Regions from separate parts of the Streptomyces sp. NPDC102514 genome, predicted to be linked through region 2. Evidence: riboswitches for the same ligand, from Rfam matches in the RefSeq annotation. Region 2 holds a riboswitch; each other region holds the start of a gene.

Region 1 (10,124 bases), on a different contig from region 2:
CGGCGGGGGCGTTTCCATGCCTTGGCTCTGTGTCCTTCTGGTTCAGTTCACTGGTCGGAGGCGTCGGCCTTGTCGACGCCGTCCCAGACGTTGGCGTACCAGGCCCGGTCGGCGGCCGTCCGGTCCGTACGCGTCTTCTTCGCCGCGTCGGGGTCGATCACGATGAAGCCGGTCTCGCCCGGCATCACGTAGTGCAGCCGTTCCCGGATGCGCTGCTCGGCGTACGCGTCGTCCTGCCAGCGCGCCTTGAGGTCGCGCAGCTCCTCGACGCGTTCGCGGGCCTGTTCGCGCTCGCGCTGCAGGTCGGCGACCTCGGCACGCTGGGAGACGTACTGCCTTATGGGATAGGCGAGGGCCACGACGAGCGAGCAGAGTACGAGGGCGAGAAGCGCCGCACGGCCGGTCAGCCGCGAGCGGCGCGCCTGGCGTTTGGTCTGGGAGCGGTAGACGCGGGCGGCGGTCTGCTCACCGAGCACCCGCAGCCTGGTCGCGGTGGAGAACCGGTCACGGTCCTTCACGGCCATCTGTCCCGCCTCCCCGATACGTACGTACGTCCCCGCACACGGTACGGGACCGGGTACGGGGACGTACGTACGACGCTGCCTACGAGGGTGTCAGCCCTTGAAGCGGGGGAAGGCCGAGCGGCCCGCGTACACCGCGGCGTCGTCGAGGATCTCCTCGATGCGCAGCAGCTGGTTGTACTTGGCGACGCGGTCCGAGCGGGCCGGGGCGCCGGTCTTGATCTGGCCGCAGTTCACCGCGACCGCGAGGTCGGCGATGGTGACGTCCTCGGTCTCGCCGGAGCGGTGGGACATCATGCACTTGAAGCCGTTGCGCTGGGCCATCTCGACGGCGTCCAGGGTCTCGGTCAGCGAACCGATCTGGTTGACCTTGACCAGCAGGGCGTTGGCGGAGCCCTCCTCGATGCCACGGGCGAGGCGCTCGGGGTTGGTGACGAAGAGGTCGTCGCCGACGATCTGGACCTTGGCGCCCAGCTTCTCGGTGATGACGTTCCAGCCGGCCCAGTCGTCCTCGTACAGCGGGTCCTCGATGGAGACCAGCGGGTACGCGGCGACGAGCTCCTCGTAGTACTCGGTCATCTCGGCGGCCGAGCGGGACTTGCCCTCGAACTCGTACTTGCCGTCCTTGTAGAACTCGGACGCGGCGACGTCCAGCGCGAGGGCGACCTGCTCGCCGGGGGTGTAGCCGGCTTCCTTGATGGCTTCGACGATGAGGTCGAGGGCCTCACGGTTGGAGCCGAGGTTCGGGGCGAAGCCGCCCTCGTCGCCGAGGCCGGTGGACAGGCCGCGGCTCTTCAGGACCTTCTTGAGGGTGTGGTAGACCTCGGCGCCCCAGCGCACGGCCTCGGAGAAGGACTCCGCGCCGATCGGCGCGATCATGAACTCCTGGATGTCGACGTTCGAGTCGGCGTGCGACCCGCCGTTCAGGATGTTCATCATCGGGACGGGCAGCAGGTGCGCGTTCGGTCCGCCCAGGTAGCGGAAGAGCGGCAGGTCGCTGGCCTCGGAGGCGGCGTGCGCGACGGCGAGGGAGACGCCGAGGATGGCGTTCGCGCCGAGCGAGCCCTTGTTGTCGGTGGCGTCGAGGTCGATCATCGCCTGGTCGATGAGGCGCTGCTCGGTGGCGTCGTAGCCGACGAGCTCCGGGCCGATCTGCTCGATGACGGCGAGGACGGCCTTCTCGACACCCTTGCCGAGGTAGCGGTTGGGGTCTCCGTCACGGAGCTCGACTGCTTCGAAGGCACCGGTGGAGGCACCGGACGGAACGGCGGCACGACCCGTGCTGCCGTCGTCGAGGCCGACCTCGACCTCGACCGTGGGGTTGCCTCGGGAGTCCAGGATTTCCCGGGCTACGACGACGTCGATGGACGGCACGAGCATCTCCTTCTGGGATGTGACACAAGCTGTGCCGGGCCGGAGGCCCGGTTGCGCGCAGGCCGTGGTGGCCCCGCGGGATGAGCCTAACCGGCTGCCGGGGATCGGCCAGCCCTCGACCGCCCCCTGGACAGAACCGAGAGGAAATTGTTTCCGAACGGAACAAAGACACGAGCGGAAAGAACAGGCAGAAAGAACAGCACAAAAAAGCCCCGCCCCGGTGCGTACGGGGGAACACGCACCGGAGCGGGGAGCCCGTGGGGGACGGGGGTGGCCCTCACGAGGCCCCCACTATGGAGGACACGGATGTGAGGGCGCTGTGGTTCAGTCGCGATTCGGATGTGGGCCGGACGTCCGGTCGAGGCCGAGCGGCCAGTGCCTCGACCGGAGGTGATGTCCGCGGTGATGCCCGCGGTCATGTCCGGGCCGCCGAAGCGGGGACGCGACCGATGAACCGCCGAGGGCGGGCCGGCCGTGGTGCGGCCGTCGTCAGCTGAGGTGCAGCTGCTGACCCGGGAAGATGAAGTCGGCGTCGTCGACGATGTCGTCGTTGAGCTTGTACAGCTTCGCCCAGCCGCCCTTGACCTTCTCCTTCGCGGCGATCTCGCTGAGGGTGTCACCCTTGACGACCTTGTACTCGCCGTCGCCCTTCTTGACCTTCTTGCCGGTCGGGGTCTCGACGGTCTTCTTCGCCGCCGGACGCTCCTGCGAACGCGAGGCGCGCTCCTCGGAGGACTGCGAGTTCTGCTGCTGCGGCTGCGTGGTGCTCTGGTTGGAGCCGCTGGAGCTGTCGGAGCCCGACGGGGCGGTGGAGCCACCGGTCGAGGCGCCGGACAGGCCCACGCCACAGCTCGGCCAGGCACCCTTGCCCTGGCTCGCGAGAACCTTCTCGGCGACGGCTATCTGCTGGGACTTGGAGGCCTGGTCGGCGGTGGAGGCGTACGAGCTGCCGCCGTACGCGGCCCAGGTGGAGGACGAGAACTGCAGGCCGCCGTAGTAGCCGTTGCCGGTGTTGATCGACCAGTTGCCGCCGGACTCGCACTGGGCGACGGTGTCCCACTCGGAGGCGGTGGCGGCGGAGGCTCCCGTGGCGCCCATCAGCGGGACGGCGACGGCGGCGGTGGTGACACCGGCCAGCGTGGCGATGCGGGTGGCCTTGGACGGGCGACGGTGCTTGCCCTTGCTCGAAAGCAGCATGAAGTGATCCCCTCACCGACGCCTGCGAGGTGAGCTGTCGGGTTCGGGCCGAGTGAGTTGCCCGGCCGCGCGACACTGCTGTCACGCGGCTTAACCCCAAGCCGTATCCGGTCTCGACGACCGGCTCCGGCACTTACCTTGGGTCCCCCGCTCCTGCCTACGGCGCTTTACGCGACGACTGTTCCCGTACGGCCGTTGGCAGGATTCGGCGTGCGACCGTCGGGGCTCACCAATGGCGAGCGGTCACGACCGTAGACACGGGCCGCGCCGAATTTCAAAGACGATCAGGGGTGTTGAGATCCATGTCTCAATTCGCCAAATCGGACATTCAGCGCGAACTGCCGCTGCTTTTCGCCCGATTCGGCGCCTTGATCACTACTTGCTCGACACTCGCTCAGCCGTCGACCGCGATGCGCTGACCGGGGATGATGAAGTCCGGGTCGGAGCCGATACTGTCCTTGTTCGCGGCGTAGAGCTCGCTCCACCCGCCGTCGATGCCAAGGGAGTCGGCGATGCTGGAGAGACTGTCGCCGGAACGGACCGCGTACGAGCCTTCGTCGGCGAGGACGCGTGAGGTGCTGTCGCTGCGCGAGGCGTGCCGGCCGGCGTAGTCGTCCGCACGGGGGGCCATGTCGACCTCTTCGGCGCTGCCGCCCCGGTGGCGGCCGGAACTGTCCGCGGCCTCGTCGGCCGAAGCGTCGTCGTTCTGGGACGACTTGTCCGAGTCGTCACCCTTCGCCTTGGTATCGGCGGACGAGCTGTCCGTTCTCTGTGACTCCGAGGCGGAGTCGTCGTCGGACTTCGCGTCGCCGTCCGTGGACGAGTCGGACTTCGCGCTGTCGCTCCCCTTTGCCGTATCGGCGTCGGCCGACGGGCTCGTGGCGTCCTCGGCGAGGCCTGTGTCGACGTCGGCGGAGCCGGAGTCCTGCGTCAGACCGGCGACGAGACCACAGGTCACCCAGGCGCTCGTCCCCTGACTGGCGAGGATCTTCTCGGCGACGGCTATCTGCTGCGAACGGCTGGCCTGGTCGGCGCTCGGCGCGTAGTCGAGGCCGCCGTTCTGCTCCCAGGTCTCCTGGCTCATCTGGAGTCCGCCGTAGAGCCCGTTGCCCGTGTCGGCGCTCCATGAGCCGCCGCTCTCGCACTCGGCGACCGCGTCCCAGGTCGTACCGCTGGCGGCACTCGCGCCGCTCGCACCGAGCAGGGGGATCGCGATGGCCGATCCGGCCACGCCGGCGGCGACGAGGAGCGCCGGGGCCTGGCGGGGGCGACGATGACGGCCGTTCCCGGAGAGCATGCGATTGCCTTTCGCGTGACAGCAAGGAATACGCACGGGGCACGGCGGAAAGCCGTGCTCGTGACTGCTGCGACGGGCGGACCTGCCGCATTGATGGGTGAACGTAGCGGCACTCGAACTCTTGTCACAAGTCGGTGCAGCGTAGATAACGTGAAGATCACAGAGTTGACGGAGGCTCACCTTCCGTCGCCTTCGGTGCTACGGCCGCCATGACTTCGGTCGACTTCCGTCAAGACTTCGCGACCGGGGTGAACTCCACCGGAAGCGTGCGCAATCCACGCATGATGAGCCCGCCACGCCACCTCAAATCGGCCGAATCTCCCGCCAGTTGCAGGTCGGGCAGCCGGGTCAGCAGCGTGGCCAGCGCGGTCTGGCCCTCCAGCCGGGCGAGGGGCGCGCCGAGGCAGTAGTGGATGCCGTGGCCGTAACCGAGGTGTTGGTTGTCACGGCGGGAGAGGTCGAGCGTGTCCGGGTCCTCGAACCGGTCGGGGTCGCGGTCGGCCGCCGCGAGCACGACGAGTACGGGGTCACCGGCGGCGATGTCCTGTCCGCCGACGCTGAGCGGTTCGGTGGCGAACCGCCAGGTGGCCAGCTCCACGGGCCCGTCGTAGCGGAGCAGTTCCTCCACGCCGGTCGCGAGCAGGTCCGTGTGGCCGGCCGCGAGGGAGTCCTGCAGCCGCTGCCGTTGGCCGGGGTGGGTGAGCAGCGCGTAGGTGCCGTTCCCGATGAGGTTCACGGTTGTCTCGAAACCGGCGAAGAGGAGGATGAAGGCCATCGCCGCGGCCTCGTTCTCGCTGAGGTGCTCGCCGTGGTCGGAGGCCCGGATGAGGCCGGAGATCAGGTCCTCGCCCGGTGCGGGCACGTCCGTGAGTTCCTGGCGCTTGCGGTGGATCAGCTCGGCGAGGTAGCCGCGCATCTTCTTGACCGACCGGGCGACACCGCCCCTGGGCCCGCCCCCGTGCCGGATCATCATCCCGGCCCAGTCGCGGAAGTCGTCCTGGTCCTCGCGCGGGACGCCGAGGAGGTCGCAGATCGCGTAGATGGGGAGCGGGAAGGCGAAGTCGTGGATGAGGTCCGCCTCGCCCTTCCCGGCGAACCCGTCGATCAGCTGGTCCGTCAGTTCCTGCACGCGGGAACCGAATTCGGCCACTCTCCGGGGTGTGAACGCCTTGCTGACGAGCCGCCGCAGCCGGGTGTGGTCCGGCGGGTCGATGTTGAGCAGGTGCGTCATCAGCTCGGCTTTCCGCTCCCCCGGAATGCCGGTCCTGCCCTTCGCGTGCTCGGTCCCGTCGTGATGGGCGGGGTTCTTGCTGAGCCGGCCGTCGGCCAGTGCCTGCTTGGCGTCCGTGTAACGGGTGACGAGCCATGCCTCCACCCCGCTGGGCAGCTTCGTCCGATGCACGGGGGCGTGCTCACGGAGCCAGGCGTACGCCGGGTAGGGATCGGTGGCGAACTCCCAGCTGAAGAGTTCGGGGACGGGCTGCCCCGTGGTCGGCGCGGGCGGCTGTGCAGGCGTTTCGGTCACTCCTCGACGGTATCGGCAGGGGCGGCCCGCACCCGCCCGGCGTCCTGCCGGCCCGCGCCCACCCTCCCGCGCCGACCGCGACCATGACCGCCTTACGTGTTTGATGACGGGCTGTCCCTAAATGTTCCCCCTCTTGACTGTCCGGCTCCCCCGCTATCTACATTCGCGGGCGTGGACCCCGAAATACTCCGGACCAGTTTCGCGGTCGTCGAAAGGCGGGCCGAGTTCGCGCTCAAGTACTTCTACTCGCATCTGTTCTGGCACCACCCCGATGTCCGGGCCCTGTTCCCGCTGGACTCCCCCGAGGACAAGGAACGCCAGCGGGACCGGCTGTTCACCGCCCTGGCGCTCGTCGTCGCCCGCCTGGAGGGGCCGGGACTCCACGAGTACCTGCGGGAACTGGGGCGCGACCACCGGAAGTATCTGGCGCGCCCCGAGCACTACACGGCCGTGGGAGACAGCCTGATCGCCGCGTTCGCCGCCGTGTCCGGGTCGGCGTGGAACCCGGAGGTGGAGAAGGCCTGGGGCGAGGCGTACGCGCTCGTCACGGACGCCATGCTGGAGGGCGCGGACGAGTCGGAGAGCCAGGGGCAGCCGTCCTGGTGGGACGCCGAGGTCGTCGACCGCACCGGACTGCCCGGGAGCACCGGGGGCGGGGACGACCTCGCCGTGCTGACGCTCCGTCCGGACCGGCCCCTCCCCCATCTGCCGGGCCAGTACGTGAGCGTGGGCAGCCCCCGGGTCCCGGGAGTCTGGCGCCCGTACTCCGTCGGCAACGCGCCCCGCTGCGACGGCACACTCGATCTGCACATCAGCCTCGTCCCGGGCGGTGCCCTGTCGCCCGAACTCGTCCGCCGCACCCGGGAGGGCGATGTCCTGCGGCTCGGCGCGCCGGGGGGCAGGCTGACGCTCCGTACGCCCGTGGAGCGGCCCCCCACCTTCATCGCGGCCGGTACCGGGTGGGCGCCGGTGAAGGCGCTGCTGGAGCAGTTGGGGCGGGCGTCCGGGGCGTACGACGAGGCGCGGCTCTTCGTCGTCGCCCGCGATGTCGCGTACCTCTACGACCGGGCCGTGCTCGACGGGTTGCGCACGCGGCTGCCCTGGCTGGACGTCACCGTGCTCACGCCCGCGCCGGGGCGGCCGAAGGCCCAGGCCACGGAGCGGTTGCTGACGGCTCTGGGGAACCGGGCGAACTGGGCTCGGCACGATGTCTATCTGGCGGGGCCGCCGGGGTTGGTGTCGGGGATCTCCTCCGTGCTTGCCGGGCTCGGGGTGGAGCCGGGGCGGGTCTTTTGTGACGAACTCCCGACCACCGGGCCGGAACGGGACCGGGACGGGTGTCGGGCCCTTGGGCCCGGAGCGTGGCTGCTGCGGCGGCCCCAGCCGCGGTGACGCTCCGCTGGGGGGGTGGTGTGTTGTCTGCGGGTCCGTCGTGGCTGGTCGCGCAGTTCCCCGCGCCCCTGAACGGCGGGGCTGCGCCCCGGCCTTGTACGTCGGGTGCGGGTTCGGTGGGGGTCGGGCGCGCAGTTCCCCGCGCCCCTTTGGGGCGCTGACCTGGAGGGGGTTGGAAAGGGACGGTCAGGACTCTGTTGCTCGTATGGCGTCCCGGTAGGAGCGAGCCGCTGCTCTCAGGGATGCTTCCGGGTCCACGCCGGACTTCTCCGCCTGCGCTGCCAGGGCCAGGAGTTCGTAGCCGATGCCCTCGCCCTGGGGCAAGGGGGTGTCCAGGCCCGCCGTGCGTGCGCGGGAGACCAGTTTCGCGGCCAGTGCGAGGGCGGGCTGGCCCAGCGGGACGCCCGCCGTGACCGACGTCCGCTGCTTCTCCACCGCCTTGGTGCGCAGCCAGTGCTCCTTGACCTCCTCGGGTGTGGAGGCGGTCTCGTCGCCGAACACATGCGGGTGGCGGTGGATCAGCTTGGTGACGATGCCGGCCGCGACGTCGTCGATGGAGAAGGGCTCCGAGCCGTCCTCCGGGCTGCCCTCCTCGGCGATCCGGGAGTGGAAGACGACCTGGAGCAGTACGTCGCCGAGCTCTTCGCGCAGCTCGTCCCGGTCGCCCTCCTCGATGGCCTCGACCAGTTCGTACGCCTCCTCGATGCCGTACTTGGCGAGGCCCTCGTGGGTCTGCTGCGACGACCAGGGGCATTCGAGGCGGATGCGGTCCATCACCTGGACGAGGTCGAGGAGGCGGGCGCCCGGAAGGTCGTACGAGGCGGGGAGCAGTTCGAGGTCGGGCATCTGGACGCGTCCCGTGCCGGCCAGCCGGGCCAGGCCGTCGGTCAGGCGCGGTTCGCCCTCGCCGGTGGCGACGACGGTGACCGTGTGCCCCCCGGCGCAGGCGTCGACCAGCTCCTGGGCGCCGGGCGCGGCCTCCTCGACCTGGATGCCCGCCTCGCGCAGATACGGCAGCTGCGGGTGGGCGCCGTCCGCGCACAGGACGCGGTCGGCGCCGTGCAGCGCCTGCCAGGCGGGCCAGGACAGGAGTCCGGGCGCGACACGGTGGCTGGTGGTGAGCAGGACGATGCGCCCGGGGCTGGATGCGTTCACCCCTCGAACGTAACCCACGCCACTGACATCGAGGTCACGTGCGCCGGACGGTACGGGCTCACAGGCCTTCGGCGGTCACATCGTCTTCTGGCTCGCCGCCGCCGTGATGTCGCGCACCCACGGGAGCTTGGCGTCGACGCGGCTGCTCTTCTCGACGTCCCAGCTGCCGTACCGGGGGTTCAGGTCGACGTCCAGCTTCTTGGAGGCGTCGGACAGTGCCTTCCAGAAGGCCGGCTGGCTGGTGTCCGTGCCGAGCGCGGCGGCGAGCTTCTGGGCCTCGATCTGGACGCGGAGGTTGTCGTCGAGCCGCTCGGGCGGCACTCCGTACTGCTGGAGCCAGCTCACCTCCAGGGCCTTCGCGCCGCCGGCCTGCTGTTCCAGGCCGGTGCGGGCCTCCTGGATCTCCTTGCGGGTGACGCTCACGCCCGCGTCGTCGGCGGCCCGGTGCAGCACCCGGTCGAGGACCATGCCGTGCAGGGTGTCGCGGGTGAGGCCGCCGGACTTGGCGATGGCCTGCTCGTACTGCGCCTCACCCGTGGTGGCGGCCCGCTGCGCGGTCCGTACCTCGTTCACCCGGTTCTCCAGCTGGGAGACCGTGATGCGGTCGTCGCCGACGACGGCCGCGGCACCGGGATGCGCGTCGCTGCCACAGGCGGTCAGGAGGGGGGCCGCGGCGACGAGCGCGGCGGTGAGGAGGAACGCGGTGCGACGGCGGCGGTGCAAGGAAAACCTCCTGTAGGAGATTGTGCGACGGTGCACAAAGTCTTGCGGTGATCGATGTTAGGCAGGGGACCGGCTCTCGGCCACCCATTCGACCCAACGATTCGGCAGGACTTCGGGCACCGTCCCGGCGGTGCGCGGTTCAGCCGCGGACCTGTCCCAGCCACTGGAGGGTCCGGCCGATGTCGCCGACCAGTGGATGGCCGGGGCCCCGCAGCCGTTCGACGTCGTACTGGAGCCGGGCCAGCGTGTCGTGGGCGGCGGCCCGGTCGCCGAGCGCGAGAAGCAGATGGCCGATGCGTCGGCGTACCTCGAAGGACAGTTCGGCGTCCTGGGCGACGTACTGGTTCTCGTAGTACGGCAGCAGCGCGCGGTACTCGGCGAGTGCCGCCGCCGGTTCGCCGAGCTGTTCGAGGCACTGGGCGGCCTCGTAACGGAAGCGCAGGGACTGCGGGTCGGCCTGGCCCGCCTCGGTGGCCCGTTCGTCGGCGAGGCGGCGCAGTTCGGGCAGGGCGCGGCGGTACTGGCCGTCGTCCATCAGCGTGGCCGCGTACTGCTTGCGCAGGGTGCGCACGACCGGTGAGTGCTCGCCGTGCTGGGCGGCGGCGGCCGGGAGTATCTGGCCGAGGATGTCGACGGCCTGCGTGATGCGGCCCTCGCCGAGGAGCCGCTTGACCTCGTCGACGGCTCCCGCGACGTCCGGCTTCTCGACGGCGGGCGCGGCCTGCGGCTGCGCCGCGGGGGTGCGGGCCCGGTCCGGCCAGGGGGCGTGCGGACGCAGAAAGGGGCGCGTGGGGTCGAGTGGCCCGCCGGACGGGATCCCGCGCGCGGGGAGCAGCGGCAACAGCTGCTCGTACGTCTCCTGCGCGGAGTCGGGGCGGTGCTGCGGGTCCTTGGAGAGCAGCCGCAGGACGAGGGCTTCGAGCGCCTCGGGCACCTCGGG
Region 2 (10,124 bases):
GACAACGCCCGCCGGGCCCGCTGGATGGAGGTGGGGCGCCGCAAGCGCACGATCAGCCTGCTCCGCTCCGCGGCCGGTGTCCTGCTCGTCGCCGCGGGGGTCTCCGGGATATTCGTGCTGCAGGGCTCCGCCGCCCACCTGGGCTCGGTCCTGCAGGCCGCGCTCGCCGTCCTCGTCGGGATAGCGCTGCTGGCGGGCCCGTACCTCGTGCGCATGACCCAGGACCTCTCCGAGGAGCGCCTGATGCGCATCCGCGCCCAGGAGCGGGCCGAGGTCGCCGCGCACGTCCACGACTCGGTGCTGCACACCCTCACACTCATACAACGCAACGCGGAGAACGCGAGCGAGGTCCGACGCCTGGCCCGCGCCCAGGAGCGCGACCTGCGCAACTGGCTCTACAAACCGGAGGGCACCGGCAAGGACGAGGCGGACGAGCCCGACACCCTCGCGGAGGCGGTCAAGCGCAGCGCGGCGGAGGTGGAGGACAAGCACGGCGTTCCGATAGAGGTCGTGGTCGTCGGCGACTGCCCGCTCGACGACAGGACCGCCGCCCAGATGCAGGCCGCGAGGGAAGCCATGGTGAACGCGGCCAAGTACGGTGGCGACGGCGGCGCGGTGCAGGTCTTCGCCGAGGTCGAGGGAAGGACCGTCTTCGTGTCGGTCCGGGACCGCGGTCCCGGATTCGACCTGGACTCGATACCCGCCGACCGCATGGGCGTCAGAGAATCGATCATCGGCCGCATGGAGCGCAACGGCGGTACGGCCAGGCTGCGCGCGGTGCCGGACGGCGGCACGGAGGTCGAGCTGGAGATGGAGAGGGCGGAGACATGAGCGACGCGAACGAACCGACCGGAGCGGCCGGAGCGGCCGGAGCAGTCGGGCCGGACGCCGGAGCGGGCTCGGCGGAGGACCCGGCGGCTTCCGCGCCCGGGCGGCGGGTGCGCGTGGTGCTCGTCGACGACCACCGCATGTTCCGTACCGGAGTCCAGGCGGAGATCGGGCAGACCGAGCGGACCGGCGTCGAGGTGGTCGGTGAGGCCGCGGACGTCGACCAGGCGGTCACGGTCATCACGGCGACCCGCCCCGAAGTGGTCCTGCTCGACGTGCACCTCCCGGGCGGGGGCGGTGTCGAAGTACTGCGCCGCTGCTCGCCGTTGATGGCCGACCCGGAGCAGCCGGTGCGGTTCCTCGCGCTGTCGGTGTCGGACGCGGCGGAGGACGTCATCGGGGTGATCCGGGGCGGCGCCCGCGGCTACGTGACGAAGACGATCACCGGCACGGATCTCGTCGACTCGGTCTTCCGTGTCCAGGACGGCGACGCCGTCTTCTCGCCCCGCCTGGCCGGCTTCGTCCTCGACGCCTTCGCCTCCACCGACGCCCCGCCGGTCGACGAGGACCTCGACCGTCTCACCCAGCGCGAGCGCGAGGTGCTGCGTCTCATCGCCCGCGGGTACGCCTACAAGGAGATCGCCAAGCAGCTCTTCATCTCCGTCAAGACGGTCGAGTCCCATGTCTCGGCGGTCCTGCGAAAGCTCCAGCTCTCCAACCGCCACGAGCTGACCCGGTGGGCGACGGCACGACGACTGGTGTAACGCCTGCCCGCCGACGGTCGGCCGCCACAGCCACAGCCGGCCGATGTCGAGCCCGGGCGGTGGGAGGTCTGCCTCACGCGACCCGCGTCGCCCCCGCGATCGGCATCTCGTCGACGGGCGCGACCCGTACCGGAGCCGACGGGTTGGGCGCGTGGATCATCTGCCCGTTGCCCACGTACATCCCCACATGGCTGATGCCCGAGTAGAAGAACACCAGGTCACCGGGCTGGAGCGCGGAACGGGAGACGCGCTGGCCCGCGTTGATCTGCGCGTACGTCGTCCGGGGCAGCGAGATGCCCGCGGAGCGGTACGCGGCCTGCATCAGCCCCGAGCAGTCGAAGGCGTCGGGGCCGGTGGCACCCCACACATAGGGGCTGCCGAGCTTGCCGTAGGCGTACGAGACCGCAGCCGCCGCACGGGAGTTGGGCGCGGTCGTGGAGGACGAGCCCTGGCCGAGCCCGCGCGCGGCCTCACCGGAACGTGAGGCGCGGGCGGTGTCCGGGTCGTCCGCGCCGATGCGGGCCCGGTCCGCGTCCGGCAGCCGGGACAGCAGTTGGCGTGCCTCGCCGAGCTTGCCGGTGACTGTTTTCTTGTGGCGTTTGAGGTCCGCCTGCCGTGCTTTGAGCGAGGTGAGTTCGATGTGTGCGGCACCGCGCAACTGCTCGATGTCGCGCAGCTGTGTGCGTACGCGGGAGACCGCCGAGGCCTGCCTGCTGCCGGCCCGCTCGGCGAACGCGGCGCCGTCCAGATACCGGTCGGGGTCCGAGGAGAGCATCAGCCCCAGCGCGGGATCGATGCCGCCGTCCCGGTACTGGGCGGTCGCCAGCGAACCGAGCGCGTCCCGTTCGGAGTTGAGCCGTTCCGTCTTGCGCGCGGCCTCGTCCTGCAGCGTGCCGAGCCGGCCGGCCGCCTTGGTGGACTTCTCCTTCGCGCCGTTGTACTTCTCGGTGGCGACCTCCGCCTCCTGGTACAGCTTGTCGACCTTCGCCTTCACCTGGGCCGGCGTCAGCTCGGGTGCGGCGACCCCCGTCCCGTCGAACCCGGTCGCGCTCGCCGCGCCCGCGAGGGCGATGGTGAAGGCGGTGCGGGCCGTACCGCCGCCGAGTGAGCGCTGTCGGGGCTTGCGGTGCGCTGCCACGTGCGATCCACGTTCCTTCCGTAGCCGCCGAGGCACTGGTACGTCCACGGCGGTGGCCCTCAGGGGCTGGTTGCACGTCCGGCGGCAGCCCGCACAGGGGGAGCGGACCGCCGCCGGACCTCTTGGCGGTGGTGCCGACTGCCGCCCTGGCCCGGGCGGTTGTGGTGGGGAGCCGGTCACCTGGGGAAGGACGCTAAACCTCGTGATGCGCCGGTGGTAACGGCATGTACGGAAGTGGTGGCAGTCGGCCACGAGGTGACCGGGTGCGACCGTGATCCGGGCCCGGTGCGGGCGACTTGGCGTGGTGCGGTGACCGATGGGCGTGTTACGGGGGAGCGGCACGTGCGACGGTGCTATGGGCGCCGCCCGGGGCCCGCAAGAGACCCGGGGCGCGGGCCGGTGCGAGGCGGCGTGCGGGCGTCCGGTTAGGGTCCGGGCTCATGGACGTACTCATTCATGTCTTCGTCGCCCTGCACATCATCGGGATCGCCGCCCTGCTGGGCGGGTTCCTCACCCAGATGAAGGCCATGGGCGACGGCACGGCCCGTTTCACCCCCGCCATGCTCCACGGCGCGCTGACCATGCTGGTCACCGGCGCGCTCCTCGTCGGCCTCAACCAGGCCGACGACCAGACCGTCAACAACATCAAGATCGGTGTGAAGCTGGCCCTGCTGGTCGTGATCCTCGGCCTCGTCTACGTCAAACGTGACGACGAGAAGGTGGAGAAGGGCCTGTTCGCCCTGGTGGGCGGGCTGACCACGGTGAACATCTTCATCGCGCTGCTCTGGACCTGAGCGACCGCCCCGGAGACCGCCCTGGAAACTGCCCGGGAAGCCGCCGCGGAAGCCTGGAAGCCCGTCCGGAACGCGGACGGGGTACGGCACATGCCTGCCGTACCCCGTCCGCGTTCCGTCCAGATGCAGCTGGGCGCTAGCCCGGCCGCACCACGCTGTGGATCGGCATGTAGTAGATCGACTCCTCGCGGACGTACGCGCCCGGCTTCGGGGCGTGGATCATCATGCCGTCGCCGATGTAGATGCCGACGTGGCTGATGTCGTCGTAGAAGAAGACCAGGTCGCCGGGCTGGGCGTTGTCCACGGAGACCGTCGTGCCGGTGTCCACCTGGTCCCAGGTGGTGCGCGGGAGCGTCACACCGGCGGCTTTCCAGGCGGCCTGGGTCAGACCGGAGCAGTCGTACGAGCCGGGGCCGCTGGCGCCCCAGACGTACGGCTTGCCGATCTGGGCGCGGGCGAAGGCCAGCGCCTTGGCGGCCTTGGTGGAGGAGGCGGAGTCCGAGCCCGAGGTGCTCCCCGAACCCGTGCCCGCCCCTGAACCCGTGGCGGTTCCCGTGCCCTGCGTCGCCGTCTCCTGGCGTTGGCGCTCCGCGTCGGCCGCCTGCTGCCGCGCCAGCTCGTCCGCCTTGCGCTGGGCCTCTTCCTGCTTCTTCCGCTCGATCGCGGCGAGGCGGGCCTTCTCCTCGGCGGTCAGCTTCGAGAGGATCTCGCGCGCCTCGGCGAGCTTCCGCTGGACGTCCGCCTTGGAGGTCTTCAGCGTGCTCTGCGTCGTGGTGAGCGTCTCCAGGCCCTCGGAGGCCTCCTGCCGCTTCTTCGACGTGGTGGCCCGCTCGGTGACGTACTCGTCGACGGCCTGCTTCTGGCGGGCGGTCAGCCGGTTCATCAGCTGGGTCTGGTCGAAGTAGTCCTGCGGGTTGTCCGCGAGGAGGAGGGAAGCGCTGTCGGGTGCGGAGGCTCCCGTGCGGTACTGCGCCGCGGCGAACGTCCCGAGCGCCTCACGCGCGGAGTTGAGCTTCTCCGTGCGCTGCGCCACGTCGTCGAGGAGCGTGGCGACGCGCTTGCGCTGCTTGGTGGTCTTCTCCTTGGCGGCGTTGTACTTCTCGGTGGCCGTGCCCGCCTGCTGGTAGAGGTCGTCGATCTTCTTCTGGACTTCCTCCGTGCTGGGCCTGGGCTCCGCGGCCGGCGAGGCGTCCGCCGTCTGGGAGAGCAGGGCCACCGAGGTCAGGGCCGCGGTGGCGAGGGCCGGTGTCCGCAGGCCCAGAGAACTGGGGGGCCGCAACTTGCGGTGTGGCGCCACGAGGGCGTCTCCTTCCGTCATCCGCCTACCGAGTTAGCTGTCGGGTTCGGGCGAGTGCTTCGGAAGGTTTGCCCTACGGTCCTTGTCCCACGAGGGAGTTCGGACCGATTCACCCCAGGATCGGTTGGGTCCCCGGTTCCGGAGGCCACGAGGGCATGCCGGATTCGGCGGAGCCCGCTCGGCCCGGCGTTGTTCGCCGGTGCGGGTCGAGCGGCCTACGCGAAAGTTAGCCAATACGTGTGGCACCTGTGAAGTTTGATGTGCGATATGCCCGATACATTTTCGTGACCTGGACCACGGGTGTCGTCCGCCGACGTCAATTGGTCATGATCTGCTCCGAGTTGTCCCCGAAGGGCGCGGGAGCGGGTCGATCGCGTCGCGGAGCGGCGCCCATGCCGACGGGCCGGTTCCGGTCGGCTCGGGAGTGACCTCCATCAGGCGGTGTCTGGTGCGCCCCGTCTCCGCACGGTTATACGGAGGCCAGCCGTACGCGGTTCAGATGCGGGGCGAAATCAGCGCCCTGTGGCGGTACCGCCGCACACCGCATCGCCGCCGTCCCGGCCACACCGTCCCGCCGCCGTCCCGGCCACCCTGTGTAGTGGCGGACTCATCACGGGTGAGGCTCTGCCCTTGGCCGCCCGCCCGGGATTCCGCCGAGTTTCCGGGGTGGCGGCCGGGTGTCAGTGGGGGCGCCTAGACTCGGAGAGCGATGAGCAGCCTCTTTGATGACAGCTTCCTGGCGGACCTCAAGCCCTCCCGGGCCCACGAGGAAGAGCCCCCGCCGCCGCCCGAGGACGAAGCGCCGGACCACGGTCCGGACGACCTGTTCGGCGGGCGCTTCGACGTGCCTCCTCCCAGCAGGCCCAGGGACGCCTACTACCGCGACGGCGCCCCGAGGCCCCTGGTGGACCCGGCCGCGCTCCTGGACGGGCTGAACGAGAACCAGCGCGCGGCGGTCGTCCACCACGGCTCACCCCTGCTCATCGTGGCCGGCGCCGGTTCCGGCAAGACCCGTGTGCTCACCCACCGCATCGCGCACCTGCTGGGCGAGCGCAAGGTGCACCCCGGCGAGATCCTCGCGATCACCTTCACGAACAAGGCCGCGGGCGAGATGAAGGAGCGCGTCGAGCAGCTCGTGGGCCCGCGGGCCAACGCGATGTGGGTGATGACCTTCCACAGCGCCTGCGTACGGATCCTGCGCCGCGAGAGCAAGAAGCTCGGCTTCACGTCGTCGTTCTCGATCTACGACGCCGCCGACAGCAAGCGGCTCATGGCCCTGGTCTGCCGTGACCTGGACCTCGACCCCAAGCGCTTCCCGCCGAAGTCCTTCAGCGCCAAGATCTCGAACCTGAAGAACGAGCTGATCGACGAGGAGGACTTCGCCGCACAGGCCTCCGACGGCTTCGAGAAGACCGCCGCCCAGGCCTACGCGATGTACCAGTCGCGGCTGCGCGAGGCGAACGCGCTGGACTTCGACGACCTGATCATGACGACGGTCAACCTCCTGCGCGCCTTCCCTGACGTCGCCGAGCACTACCGCCGCCGCTTCCGCCACGTCCTCGTGGACGAGTACCAGGACACGAACCACGCGCAGTACTCCCTCGTCCGGGAGCTCGTCGGCAGCGCCACGGACCCCGTCGCGCACCCCGAGGACGTACCGCCGCGGGAGGACGACCTCCCGCCGGCCGAGCTGTGCGTCGTCGGTGACGCCGACCAGTCGATCTACGCTTTCCGCGGCGCGACGATCCGCAACATCCTCCAGTTCGAGGAGGACTACCCGAACGCGACGACGATCCTGCTGGAGCAGAACTACCGCTCCACGCAGACGATCCTGACCGCCGCCAACGCGGTCATCGAGCGCAACGAATCGCGCCGCCCGAAGAACCTGTGGACGAACGCGGGCGCGGGCGCGCGCATCACGGGCTATGTAGCCGACACCGAGCACGACGAGGCGCAGTTCGTCGCCGAGGAGATAGACCGTCTCACCGACGCGGGCGACGCGAAGGCCGGCGACGTCGCCGTCTTCTACCGTACGAACGCCCAGTCCCGTGTCTTCGAAGAGATCTTCATCCGGGTCGGCCTGCCCTACAAGGTCGTCGGCGGCGTCCGCTTCTACGAGCGCAAAGAGGTCCGGGACGTCCTCGCGTACCTCCGCGTGCTCGCGAACCCCGAGGACTCCGTACCGCTGCGCCGCATCCTGAACGTGCCGAAGCGCGGCATCGGCGACCGCGCCGAGGCGATGATCGACGCGCTCTCCCAGCGCGAGAAGATCAGCTTCCCGCAGGCGCTGCGCCGCGTCGACGAGGCGTACGGCATGGCGGCCCGCTCGACGAACGCCGTCAAGCGGTTCAACACACTGATGGAGGACCTCCGGACGATCGTCGAGTCCGGCGCGGGCCCGGCGACCGTCGTGGAGGCGATCCTCGAACGCACCGGCTACCTCGCCGAGTTGCAGGCCTCCACCGACCCGCAGGACGAGACCCGCATCGAGAACCTCCAGGAACTCGCCTCCGTGGCCCTGGAGTTCGAGCAGGAGGCGGCCGGCGGCGCGGACACGGGCACGGGCACGGGAGCGAACGAGGGCGAGGGCGAGGCTGATACGGCCGATGCCGATGCCGAGGCCGGTACGCCGACCGGGCTCGCCGCCTTCCTGGAGCGGGTGGCCCTGGTCGCCGACTCCGACCAGATCCCCGACGAGGACGAGGACGGCTCCGGGGTCATCACCCTCATGACCCTGCACACCGCCAAGGGCCTCGAATTCCCGGTCGTCTTCCTGACCGGCATGGAGGACGGCGTGTTCCCGCACATGCGCGCCCTCGGCCAGACCAAGGAGCTGGAGGAGGAGCGGCGCCTCGCGTACGTGGGCATCACCCGCGCGCGCGAGCGGCTCTACCTGACCCGGGCGTCGATGCGCAGCGCGTGGGGGCAGCCCTCGTACAACCCGCCGTCCCGCTTCCTGGAGGAGATCCCGGAGGTACATCTGGACTGGAAGCGCACGGGTTCCATGGGAGCGGTGGCCTCCGGTCCGGTCGGCGGTGTGGCGGCCTCCCTGTCCTCCTCCCGCTCGCGTTCGGCGGCCTCGGGCGCGTCCGGCTTCGCGACGCGGCGCGGTTCCTCGGAGAAGCCGGTGGTGTCGCTGGCGGTCGGGGACCGGGTCACCCACGACCAGTTCGGCCTCGGCACGGTGGTCGGGGTGAAGGGCATGGGGGCGAACTCGGAAGCGACGGTCGACTTCGGCGGCGAGAAGCCCAAGCGCCTGCTGCTGCGGTACGCGCCGGTGGAGAAGCTGTAGGCAGCGGGACGGGATGCAGGGGCGGAGCCGCCGACCGGGCGGCTTCCGCGCCGGTGCCGGGCCCTTCCGAGCAGGTGCAGACAGGCCCTAGGTGGGGTCGATGCTGTGGCTGCGCAGCCACGGGAGCGGGTCGATCGCCGAACCGCCGCCGGGGCGCACCTCGAAGTGGAGGTGCGGGCCGGTGGAGTTGCCGGAGTTCCCGGAGTACGCGATCGGGTCGCCGGCCTTCACGACCGTGCCCGAGGCGACCTTGTACGTGGAGAGGTGGCAGTACCAGGTCTCCGTGCCGTCCTTGGCCGTCACGATGATCATGTTTCCGTAGGCGCTGTTCCACTGCGTACGGACGGTTCCGTCCGTCGCGGCCATCACCGTCGTGCCGTACGAGACCGGGAAGTCGATACCGGTGTGCACGGACATCCAGTTGATACCGGCCTGGCCGTAGTAGGCGCTGAGCCCGTGCCGTGCGACCGGCAGCGCGAACTTCGGCCGCAGCCGCTCCTTGCGGGCCGCCTCGGCCACTGCCTTCTGCTTCTCGGCGGCCTGCTCGGCCTTCAAGTCGATACGTTCCTGCGTACGGCTCGCCCGGTCCGCGAAGTCGTCCGCGTCCGCGGAGAGGCTCTGGAGCTGGGCGTCCAGCTTGTTGTTCGCGGCCGTCGGCTTCACGACGCTCGCATCGGGCGCGGCGGCCGTGGTCTGGACGTCGTCCCCGCCGTCGCCACCGGTCACGGACGCGGCGGCGATACCGGCGACACCCATCACACAGGCCGACGGCACGGCGATCGTCAGGAGCGCGGAACGCTTGGGCGGTGTGCGGCGGCGCGACCGGGAAGCGGAACGGTTCGCCGCGCGGGACCCGGCCCGGGAGGCCGGTGCGCCGGAAGCGACGGGAGTGATCTCCTCGACGCCGTCGAGCAGCTCGGGCTCGTCGTCGGCGTGATCATGATCGTGGGAGCGGGCGTGAGCGTCGGGGTCCGCGTCGGCGAGGGAGTCGGCATAGGGGTCGCCGGAGTGTTTGAACTCGCCCTGTGCGGTCACCCGTTCATCGAACGGCACCTGCTCGAACGTGGCGGTGGCCTGCTGGTGGAACGACTCCCGCTGGTCGTACGCGTCCTGCTGCTCGTGCGACTCGTGCAGTTCGTAGGACTCGTGCTGCGTCTGCGGGTGGAACTGGGTGTGGGGCTGGGGCTGCTCGCCGCCGTCCGAGTTCCACGCAGTGGCGTCGTACGTGCCCGTTTCGAAGGTCGGCGCCGTCCACTGCTGGGTGGGATCGGGCTGCTCGGCCTGGTGCCAGGCGTTCGCGTCCCACTGCCCGGTGCCGTCGGGGCTCGTGCCCTGCGTCGGGATCTCGCCGAGCTGCTGATAACCGGAATCCGGCCAGACACCGCTCGTGTCGTAGCTGCCGGTCTCGTAGGCGGCGTGGTGCTGGGCCGCGTACGGGTCGTAGTTCAACGTCTGGTGACTGCCGGTGGAATCGGTGTTCAACGTCTGGTGACTGCCGGTGGAATCGGTCCAGTTACCGCTCTGGGGCGCGCCGGTCGTGGTGGCGTACGAACCCGTCCCGCCGCCGCTCCCGTCGGTTCCGCTTCCGTTGCCGGGCAGATCGCCGAAGAGGGGGTCGGTGTCGAACGTGTTCGTGGCGTAGCCGCCCGTCATCTCGTAACCACCTGTCGTGCCGTACGAGCCGGTCGCGGCCGGGTCAAAACCGGTGGCGGGATATCCGTCGTACGTGGTGAAGTCGCCGTACTGGACCCCCTGCCGACCATGGGACGCGTAATGCGCCGAGGCGGCATCGGGAGCCGGGGCCGGGGGAGTTACGGTCCCCGACGGGTGACGGTCGTTCACCAACTTCTCTTTCGCCTCGACAACAGGGGCTGGCAGAGCAGTGCGGCGACTGTACCCGGCGGTATGAGGGCGCGACAATCTTCAACAGGTTTCCTCCTCACAGGAAAGGGGCATTCGGCCGCCTTTCGGCGGAGGATGGGCAGAGCTTTGGCCTTGCGTTCGATGAGCG
Region 3 (10,124 bases), on a different contig from region 2:
ACCAGGTGGACGCGCTGCGGGCGCTCGGCGTGCGCGCCGGGTTCATGAACTCCACGCAGGACTTCGACGAGCGGCGCACGGTCGAGGCCGAGTTCCTCGCGGGCGAGCTCGACCTGATCTACCTCGCGCCGGAGCGGCTGCGCCTGGAGTCCACGCTCGACCTCCTCAAGCGCGGGAAGATCTCCGTCTTCGCGATCGACGAGGCGCACTGCGTCTCCTCGTGGGGCCACGACTTCCGCCCCGACTACCTCTCGCTCTCCCTGCTCGGCGAGCGGTGGCCGGACGTGCCGCGCATCGCGCTGACCGCGACGGCCACGCACGCGACGCACACGGAGATCACCGAGCGGCTGGGCATGCCGGACGCCCGCCATTTCGTGGCCAGCTTCGACCGGCCCAACATCCAGTACCGGATCGTGCCGAAGGCCGACCCCAAGAAGCAGCTGCTGGCCTTCCTCCAGGAGGAGCACGCGGGCGACGCGGGCATCGTGTACTGCCTGTCGCGCAACTCGGTCGAGAAGACGGCCGAGTTCCTCGCCCGCAACGGCATCGCCGCGGTGCCGTACCACGCGGGCCTCGACTCGGGCACGCGCGCCGCCCACCAGTCGCGGTTCCTGCGCGAGGACGGCCTGGTGGTGTGCGCGACCATCGCCTTCGGCATGGGCATCGACAAGCCGGACGTCCGGTTCGTCGCCCACCTCGACCTGCCCAAGTCCGTCGAGGGCTACTACCAGGAGACGGGCCGCGCGGGCCGCGACGGAATGCCGTCCACGGCCTGGATGGCCTACGGCCTGAATGACGTCATACAACAGCGCAAGATGATCCAGTCGGGCGAGGGCGACGAGGCGTTCCGCCGCCGGGCGGCCTCGCATCTCGAAGCGATGCTCGCGCTGTGCGAGACCGCCCAGTGCCGGCGCGGTCAGCTGCTCACCTACTTCGGCCAGGACGACGTGGCCGAGGCGTGCGGGAACTGCGACACCTGCCTGGTCCCGCCGGAGACCTGGGACGGCACGGTCGCGGCCCAGAAGGTGCTGTCCACGGTGGTGCGGCTGCAGCGTGAGCGGGGGCAGAAGTTCGGGGCGATCCAGATCGTCGACATCCTGCTCGGCCGCAAGACGGCCAAGGTCATCCAGTTCGACCACGACCAGCTGTCCGTGTTCGGCATCGGAGAGGAGCTGGACGAGGGCGCGTGGCGCGGTGTCGTCCGGCAGATGCTGGCCCAGGGCCTCCTCGCGGTCGAGGGCGCGTACGGGACGCTGGTGCTGACCGAGGCGAGCGGCACGGTGCTGCGGCGCGAGCGTGAGGTGCCGCTCCGCAAGGAGCAGCCGAAGCCGGCTACGTCCCGCGGTTCGTCCTCCTCGTCCGGTTCCGGCCGGGCCGAGCGCAAGGCCAAGGCGGCGGCAGCGGCGGCCGAGATGCCCTCCGACCTGCTTCCCGCCTTCGAGGCCCTGCGCACCTGGCGCGCGGGCCAGGCCAAGGAACAGGGCGTCCCGGCGTACGTCATCTTCCACGACGCGACCCTGCGGGAGATCGCCACGCTGTGGCCCACCTCGGTCCCGGAGCTGGGCGGCATCAGCGGCATCGGCGAGAAGAAGCTCGCGACGTACGGGGAGGGCGTGGTCGGGGTGCTCGCATCCCTGGAGAAGCCCGCGGGAACCCCGGAGCCGCCCGCACCACGCCGCAGCGACGGCGACCCCGACCTCCACTGGCCGGAAATGGAACCGGAGCCGGAACCGGAGGACTGGATGTAGCCGTCACCCCGCGCCCTCCAGGGGCGCGGGGGCTGGGGCGACAGGCCCCTGCCCTTCAGGGGCGCGGGGAACGGCGCGCTCAGCCCCCACGCACCCGCACCCGGCACACGACCGCAAGCCCACGCGCCCTTCAGGGGCGCGGGGAACTGCGCGACCGGCCCCCACCGGCCCGCAGCCACGAACTGCCCCGCAGCAGGCGGACGACTACGCGCCCGCCACGACGCGCCCGGTCACCTCGCCGAGACCGACCCGCGTGCCGTCAGGGCCGGGAGCCCACGCCGTCAGCGTCACGACATCCCCGTCCTCCAGGAACGTCCGCTTGCCGGTGGGGAGTTCGAGGGCGTCCCGCCCGTTCCAGGTCAGCTCAAGGAGCGAACCCCGTTCGCCGTCGGACGCCCCGCTGACGGTGCCCGACCCGTACAGGTCGCCCGTGCGCAGCGAGGCCCCGTTCACGGTCATGTGGGCCAACTGCTGCGCGGCGGTCCAGTACATCGTGGAGAACGGCGGCTCGGACACCACATGTCCGTTGACGGCGACGGAGATGCGCAGGTCGTAGCCGCCCGGGTCCTCCGCGGCGTCCTCGGTGGTGTCGTCCAGGTAGGGCAGGAGGGGGTGCGTGCGCGCGGGGGGCGCGACCCGGGCGTCCTCCAGTGCGTCGAGCGGCGTGATCCAGGCCGACACCGACGTGGCGAAGGACTTGCCGAGGAAGGGGCCGAGAGGGACGTACTCCCAGGCCTGGAGGTCGCGCGCGGACCAGTCGTTGAGGAGGCAGAGCCCGAAGACGTGGTCGCGGAAGTCGCCCAGCGGCACGGGCGTGCCCATCGGGGAGGGCGTGCCGACGACGAAGCCGACCTCCGCCTCGATGTCGAGCCGGACGGACGGGCCGAAGACCGGCGCCGGGTCCGCCGGAGCCTTGCGCTGGCCCGAGGGGCGTACGACGTCGGTGCCGGAGACCACGACCGTGCCCGACCGGCCGTGATAGCCGATGGGCAGATGCTTCCAGTTGGGGGTCAGGGAGTCCTCGGCGTCGGGGCGGAAGATCTGGCCGACGTTCCGGGCGTGGTTCTCGGAGGCGTAGAAGTCGACGTAGTCGGCGACCTCGAAGGGGAGATGGAGGGTCACCTCGGAGAGCGGGTGCATCAGGGGCGCGACGGTCTCGCGGTGCGCGGGCACCGTCACCCACGCGGTGAGCGCCCGCCGGACGTCGGACCACGCCGTGCGGCCGGCCGCGAGGAGCGGGTCGAGCGTGGGGCGGGCGAGCAGGGCGGCGTACGGGGAGCCCAGTTCCACCGCGGCGGCCCCCGCGTCCAGGACGTGGTCACCCAGCCGGACGCCCACGCTCCGGCGGCCGGCCCCGTCCGGAGAGCCGTCCGGGGAGCTGTTCAGGGAGAAGACGCCGTACGGAAGATTGTGCGGGCCGAAGGGATCGCCCTCGGGGACATCGAAGGGGGGCATGGGGTGCTGCCTCGCTTTCCGTGTGGGTGGAGCACACGTTACGGGGAGGCGCCGCCCGTGGGCAGTGTCTAAAGAGTTCGCAATGTCCGATTAAGGGTGGGGTCGGAGTGGTTCATTCCGGCTTAGCTTCCTTCAGGGGGGCACGGACGGGGTGGGTCCGGGTCCAGGGATGTGTGGGACACGTGGGGGGACCCGTGGCCAAAAGCTCTGCCGGCGTGCCGCTCTGTCTGGATCGGGAAGTACCCGGCCTGATCGTGAAGTTCGGCGACTACCCGCTGCACCACGGCGGAGTGGGCGCGATCCGCAGCCTCGGACGGCTGGGGGTACCGATGTACGCGATCACCGAGGACAGATACACGCCTGCCGCGGTCTCGCGCCATCTGCGGCGCGCGTTCGTCTGGCCGACCACGGGGACGGAGCGGGCGGAGCGGCTCGTCGAGGGGCTGCTGCGGGTCGGGCGCGGGATCGGCCGTCCCGCGGTCCTCATCCCGACCGACGAGGAGGCCGCGGTCCTGATCGCCGAGCACCAGGCCGAACTCGCGGGCGACTTCCTGTTCCCCAGGGTGGTGGCCGGGCTGCCCCGGCGCCTGGCCAGCAAGCAGGGACTGCACGAACTCTGCGTCGAGCACGGCGTACCCAGCCCGGAGGCGGCGTTCCCGGACTCGTACGGGGAGATCGAGGACTTCGCGGCGAAGGCGAGGTTCCCGCTCGTGGCGAAGAACCGCGAGGCGTTCGTGCGCCGCGCGCGGCCCGCCGTGCACGGGACGACCCGCATCGCCACCCAGGAGGGACTGTTACGGCTCGCCCGCGACTGGGGCGAGCGGCCCGGCGTGATCCTTCAGGAGTATCTGCCCCGGGAGGACGCCGAGGACTGGATCGTGCACGCCTACTTCGACGCGGACTCGGCGCCGCTCGCGATGTTCACCGGCGTCAAGGTCCGCTCCTGGCCCCCGCACGCGGGCATGACGGCCAACGCGTACGTCGTCGACAACCCCGAACTGGCGGACCTGGCGGCGCGGTTCATCAAACAGATCGGTTTCAGCGGCGTCATCGACCTCGACCTGCGCTTCGACCGCCGCGACGGCCGGTACAAACTGCTCGACTTCAATCCGCGGATGGGCGCCCAGTTCCGGCTCTTCGAGAACGAGTCGGGGATCGACGTCATCCGCGCCATGCATCTGGATCTGACCGGCCGGGCCGTTCCGGAGGGGGAACAGCTCGCCGGCCGGCGCTACATCGTGGAGAACATCGACCTGCCGGCCCTGCTCGCGTACCGCCGCAGCGGCTATACGACACCGCACGCTCCCGACCGCCCGAGCGGTACGGAGCTGGCGTGGCTGGCGGCGGACGACCTGCGGCCGTTCTTCACGATGCTGGCGCGCTTCGTACGGCCCGGCGTGAAGCATCTGTACCAGCTGTGGAGGGACGGCCGCCGCGGCGCCCGTGTGGCACCCGGCCACCGATGACCACGGCCGGTCCGCGACAGGCCGGCAGCGCAGGGGAGAAGAAGGCCCGCAGCCGTGGCAGGGCGGGTGCGGGGTGCGCACGGAAGGACGAAGTGGCGTTCTGGGGAGGGGACTTCGTGATGGAGCCGGTGGCAGTGATCGGTGCCGGGCCTTTCGGCCTGTCCACCGCCGCGCATCTGAGGGCGCGCGGCATTCCGGTACGGGTGTTCGGTGAACCCATGGTGAGCTGGCGGGCGAACATGCCCGAGGGGATGCTCCTGAAATCGACCCCGGCCGCCTCGAACATCGACGCCCCGCAACCGGGGCACGACCTCGTCGACTACTGCGACGCGGCGGGCGTTCCCCGCCTGGTCACGGACGAGGACATCATCCCGGTCGAGACGTTCGTCGCGTACGGGGAGTGGTTCCGGCAGCGGCTCGTGCCGGAACTGGAACAGGTGCGCGTCGTCTCGGTCGACCGACGTGGCGACCTGCGGGGCTTCGAACTCAAGCTGGACTCGGGGGAGGTGTTCACCGCGCGGGCGGTCGTCGTCGCGACCGGTCTGTCCGGCCTCGCGCACCTGCCCCGCGAACTCGCCGTGGCCGCACCCGACGGACCGACGCCCACCGGCCCCGTCTCGCACAGCTCGCAACTGCACGACCTGTCCCGGTTCGCCGGCCGGGAACTGATCGTCGTCGGCGCGGGCCAGTCCGCCCTGGAGACGGCGGCGCTCGCCGCCGAGTCGGGCGCACAGGTGCGCGTGGTGGCGCGCGGAAAAGGGTCTGTCGACTTCGGCGCGCCCCCGTGGCGGCAGCCGCTGCGGCGCCCGGAGTCGCCCTTCGGCCGGGCCTGGTCGCTGTGGGCCCTCACCTACTACCCGCACCCGTACCGTCATCTGCCGCCGGGAATCCGGCACTTCCTCGTCCGCAGTGTCCTCGGGCCCCTCGGCGCCTGGTGGTTGCGCGACCGGTTCGAGGGAAAAGTGCGGGTGAGCGAGGTGGCGCGGATCCTCCGTGCCTCCGGGGAGGCGGCCGGGCGGCCTGCCCTCACTGTCCGGACCCTCGGCGGTCGCGTCGAGGAACTGTCCGCGGACCACATCGTCGCCGCCACCGGCTACCACGTCGACCTCGCCGCGATGGACTTCCTCGGCCATGAGCTGCGGACACGGCTGGCCGTCAGCCGCGGAACACCGAGGCTGGGCGCCGGATTCAGCTCCTCCGTGCCCGGTCTGTACTTCACCGGACTGCCGGCCGCGGCCTCGTACGGCCCGGTGATGCGGTTCGTGTGCGGGACGGAGTTCGCCTCGCCGCGGCTGGTCCGGCACCTGGCGGCGCGGCACCGCTGAACCAGGGGCGCGAACGCACGCGGTGGGAGCGCGCGGGCGCACGCGGGCGGTCGGGAAAGGGGCGTGAATCGGGTCGGCGGAGTGGCCGATATGTCATGGGATCGGCCTGAACTCCAGGGGTCTGCTGGGGCCCGCGACGACGCGTGAGGCGGTCGAGGTGCCGGACGACGTCCGGTTCCCGTCGAGTCGCTGGGGGATTCGATCCGTATTCTCTGATCATGGCCCCACCGATTGCATATTCACTCATCGCCACTGACCTGGACGGGACGCTGCTGCGCGGCGACGACACCCTCTCGGACCGGTCGCGCGCGGCGCTGGCGATGGCGGTCGGGGCAGGCGCCCGGCACCTCGTGGTGACGGGGCGCCCCGCCCCGCGCGTACGGCCGCTGCTGGACGAACTCGGCAGCCAGGGGCTCGCGGTGTGCGGACAGGGCGCACAGTTGTACGACGCCGGCGCGGACCGCATGCTGTGGTCCGTCACGCTCGAACGTGAGCTGGCGGAGGTGGCTCTCGGCAAGATCGAGGCGGAGGTCGGCGAGGTGTACGCGGCCGTCGACCAGGACGGGGTCGACGGACTCACGCTCATCGAGCCGGGCTACGAGATGCCCCACCCGACGCTGCCCGCGGTACGGGTGCTGCGGCGCGACGACCTCTGGACCCGGCCCATCAGCAAGGTGCTGCTGCGCCACCCCCTGCTCTCCGACGACGAGTTGGCGTCCGCCGCCCGTGGAGCGGTCGGTTCCCTCGCCACCGTGACGATGTCCGGGCCCGGTACCGTCGAACTCCAGCCATGCGGCATCACGAAGGCCACGGGTCTCGCGCTCGCCGCCGGCCGTTTGGGCCTGACGTCGGCGCAGACCATCGCCTTCGGGGACATGCCGAACGACATCCCGATGTTCGACTGGGCGGCGCGCGGGGTGGCGATGGCCAACGCGCATCCCGAACTCAAGTCCGTCGCCGACGAGATCACCCTCTCGAACGAGGACGACGGCATCGCGGTGGTCCTGGAGCGCATGTTCTCCACCGGCCGGACCGACCACGCGGACGGGACCGGCCGGACCGGCGGGACGGGCCCCCGTATCGGCCGGCAGGCCGGTCCGGGAGCCCGCTCGGGCGTCGGTCAGTAGGCGCCGAAGACGTTGTCGATCGAGCCGTAGCGCGCGGCGGCGTAGTTGCACGCCGCCGTGATGTTGGCGACCGGGTCGAAGGGGTCCAGCGACGTACCGGTCACGTGGTACGCCGAGAAGGTCGGGTCGATGACCTGCAGGAGCCCCTTCGAGGGCGTACCGGCGACCGCGTTGGAGTCCCAGTTGTTCATGGCCTGGGGGTTGCCCGACGACTCGCGGATGATGTTGCGGTGGATGCCGTCGTAGGTGCCCGGGATGCCCTGCTGGGCCATGACGTCCAGCGACTGCCTGATCCAGCCGTCGAGGTCGTCCGTGTAGGTCTTCGCGGAGGCCGGGGTGACGGCGGACGCCGTGGAGGCCTTGGACGCCGTGGCGGTCTTCGCCGGGGTCCCGCCGTTCTTCGTGCCCACGGTCAGCTTGAGGCCGGGCCGGATGGCCGACGGGTCGTCGCCGATGACCGCGCGGTTGGCCTTGTAGAGCTTCTTCCAGTCGCCCGTGGTGTGCGCCTTGGCGATCTTCGACAGGGTGTCGCCCTGGACCACCTTGTAGGTGACCAGCGAGACCTGCGGGACCGCGTTCGGGGTGGCGGCCTGGGCGCCGGTGGCTCCTACGAGGGGGAGCGCGAGTGCGGCTCCGCCCGTCCCGGCGGCGACGATGCCACGGGTGAGGGTGCTGTTTCTGGGGCGGCGGTGCTTGCCTCGTGCGGGCATGGCGAATGTCCTCTCCGGCGCCTGCGAGGTGAGCTGTCGGGTTCGGGCGGGAGATGCCCGGCCGCGTGGGGTGCGCGACTTGACCCCTAGCCGTTCCGCGATACGGACCGGCGGCTTACCTGGGTCCCCCGCTCCTGCCGTACGCGAGTGAATGGGTGACTGGGATTTCCGGGCGGCGGCAGGATTAGGCGATCCGTCCGGAGTGACGTGAACGTATGCGAGAGCACATGCCGTGAACAAGCCCCGAATTCGCGCAGCGACGGCTTTGAACTGCCATGTCGGGCGAATATCTCTTGATCAAAACGGAAGGCGAAGTTCAACTTGCTTTCCGCAAAGGGAAATCGACGGAACCGGCGAAACGATCACCGCACGCGGGCGTGACTCAATTCACTGGCACAGGAGGCCAATGTCCATAAAAAAGGTGATACGCAATATTCTGTGGACGCCGGATACCGGGCGCCGCGGGCGGTTCCAGGGGTGCGTGAACCCGTCCCGGCTCATCCCGCCGTACGCGGAATCCTTTTCTCCCAGGTGCGGTGGAACACCACTTCGTCGCCGTCCTTGCAGATCACTTCGTTCGAAGTGATGAAGTCCGTCTCGTCGCAGGTGATTTCGGAGTGCGTCTCGACACTCGCGTCCCACGGCATTTCCGGCCGGTGCAGCCGGACGGACCAGTCGGACCTGGTGCGCGCGGACAACGGGTCCGACTCATTGATCGTGTACGTCTCCAGCGCGTCCTCGGTGAATTCGAGTCCGTCCGGATAGACGCGGGTGCCGCCGTACCGCGGATCCACTTCCAGGCGCCATTCACCTTTGGCGACATCGCGGACCACGAGGCGTTCGGGGCGCGGTTCGTCCAGGGTGGCGGGGAAGTTCACACCGAGCGGAGCCGACTGCTCCGGTTCCTCGAAGACGATGGAGGGGTCCGACTCCTGGGCGCGGACCGGCAGTTCCAGCACGCTGCCCGACGGAGTGAGGGTGAAGCCCGCCTCCGAGCCCGGCTGGGGCCAGATCCACGGCCAGTACGCGGAGGAGACCGCGAGCCGGATGCGACGGCCCGGCGGGAAGGCGTGGCCGATGCCGTTCAGTTCGAAGAGCACATTCTCCGTAGCGCCCGGTTCCCAAGGAACCACCTGGTCACGGCCATGACGGGCTGTCAGGTTCAGGACGCCTCGGGTGACCAGGGTCGAGGAGCCGTCAGGAGCCACGTCGCACAGACGGGCCACTACATGGCCGCGCGTCGCCGGAGAGGTGAGCCTCAGGCGCACGCGCGGGCGGCCCAGTACCCAGATCTCCTCGGGTACTTCGAACTCGAAGCACACCGACCGCGCGTCCTCCTCCCGCTGGTCCGGCGGCAGGTCCGCGTCGTTGCCGAAGGGGAAGAAGCGGCCGGCGTCCAGCCCGGTGTGCTGCGGGGAGCGCACCACCACGGGGGCGCCCTGGAGCGCGTACGGGACGTGGGCGACCAGCGGGGAGGGCCAGGCGGGGTCGCCGACCCAGCGGCCGGGCAGCACCGGGTACACCGTCGCGGGCGGGTGCGAGTCGCTGACGTACGAGCGCAGCAGTGGCTCGGACATCACCCCGGAGCCGGAGCTGCTGCCGGAGCCGGAGCGGGTGCTGCTGCCGGTGCCCGTCTCGGCGTCGGTGTCGGCGTCGGTGTCCTTCAGCCAGTGGTCCCACCAGCGCAGCGTCTCCTGGAGGAAGCCGATGGCGGGGCCGGGCGGCAGCCCCCGGTCGGGGTACTGGTGCGACCAGGGCCCGATCAGGCCCCGTACGCGGTCCGGCGGGAGGTGTTCCACGAGGCGCAGCACGGTGTCCCGGTACGGGTCGTGCCAGCCGCCGACCGCGAGCACGGCCGCCCGGATCGCCGAGTAGTCCTCGCAGACGCTGCCGCGGCGCCACTGCTCGTCCCTCGTCTGGTGGGCGAGCCAGGTGTGCAGGAACGGATCGACCGACGCCAGTCGTTCCACCCACAGGTCGCGCCAGGACGCGCCCGCGTACGCGGGGTCGGGCGGGCGCGACACGAACGCGAGCATGGTCGCCGCCCACGCGTGCATGTCGACGGCGAGTACGGAACCACCCATGTAGTGCACGTCGTTGTCGTAGCGGTCGTCCGACGAGCAGACCGTGACGACGGCCTTGAGCGGTTCGGGCGCGAGGGCCGCGATCTGGAGGGAGTTGAAGCCGCCCCAGGAGATGCCGAACATGCCGACCGAGCCGGAGCACCAGGGCTGGGCGGCGAGCCAGTCGACGACCTCGACCCCGTCGGCCAGCTCCGTCGCGGAGTACTCGT

What was found. Region 2 has a riboswitch for cyclic di-AMP ahead of ACZ60E_RS45000 (C40 family peptidase). Riboswitches for the same ligand answer to the same signal wherever they lie in the genome.
Region 1: linked by a shared signal. The riboswitch ahead of ACZ60E_RS40450 (transglycosylase family protein) and the one ahead of ACZ60E_RS45000 (C40 family peptidase) in region 2 are both predicted to bind cyclic di-AMP.
Region 3: linked by a shared signal. The riboswitch ahead of ACZ60E_RS29985 (transglycosylase SLT domain-containing protein) and the one ahead of ACZ60E_RS45000 (C40 family peptidase) in region 2 are both predicted to bind cyclic di-AMP.

The regions. Positions count from the first base shown of each region.
Region 1 is NZ_JBVJLW010000024.1:4,069-14,192, forward strand. Features, by position in the region: gene ACZ60E_RS40435 (DUF501 domain-containing protein) at 1-18, opposite strand, end outside; gene ACZ60E_RS40440 (FtsB family cell division protein) at 48-524, opposite strand; gene eno (phosphopyruvate hydratase) at 615-1,901, opposite strand; gene ACZ60E_RS40450 (transglycosylase family protein) at 2,385-3,092, opposite strand; cyclic di-AMP (ydaO/yuaA leader) riboswitch at 3,097-3,267, opposite strand; gene ACZ60E_RS40455 (LysM peptidoglycan-binding domain-containing protein) at 3,487-4,389, opposite strand; gene ACZ60E_RS40460 (cytochrome P450 family protein) at 4,619-5,914, opposite strand; gene ACZ60E_RS40465 (globin domain-containing protein) at 6,086-7,306, shown strand; gene ACZ60E_RS40470 (nucleoside triphosphate pyrophosphohydrolase) at 7,493-8,479, opposite strand; gene ACZ60E_RS40475 (SurA N-terminal domain-containing protein) at 8,537-9,184, opposite strand; gene ACZ60E_RS40480 (serine/threonine-protein kinase) at 9,324-10,124, opposite strand, start outside.
Region 2 is NZ_JBVJLW010000041.1:136-10,259, reverse strand. Features, by position in the region: gene ACZ60E_RS45020 (ATP-binding protein) at 1-831, shown strand, start outside; gene ACZ60E_RS45015 (LuxR C-terminal-related transcriptional regulator) at 828-1,592, shown strand; gene ACZ60E_RS45010 (C40 family peptidase) at 1,666-2,730, opposite strand; gene ACZ60E_RS45005 (hypothetical protein) at 3,171-3,524, shown strand; gene ACZ60E_RS45000 (C40 family peptidase) at 3,661-4,821, opposite strand; cyclic di-AMP (ydaO/yuaA leader) riboswitch at 4,829-5,001, opposite strand; gene pcrA (DNA helicase PcrA) at 5,531-8,113, shown strand; gene ACZ60E_RS44990 (M23 family metallopeptidase) at 8,201-9,955, opposite strand.
Region 3 is NZ_JBVJLW010000013.1:189,103-199,226, reverse strand. Features, by position in the region: gene recQ (DNA helicase RecQ) at 1-1,748, shown strand, start outside; gene fahA (fumarylacetoacetase) at 1,953-3,203, opposite strand; gene ACZ60E_RS30000 (carboxylate--amine ligase) at 3,398-4,669, shown strand; gene ACZ60E_RS29995 (NAD(P)-binding domain-containing protein) at 4,786-5,994, shown strand; gene ACZ60E_RS29990 (HAD family hydrolase) at 6,213-7,121, shown strand; gene ACZ60E_RS29985 (transglycosylase SLT domain-containing protein) at 7,115-7,831, opposite strand; cyclic di-AMP (ydaO/yuaA leader) riboswitch at 7,835-7,999, opposite strand; gene ACZ60E_RS29980 (CocE/NonD family hydrolase) at 8,329-10,124, opposite strand, start outside.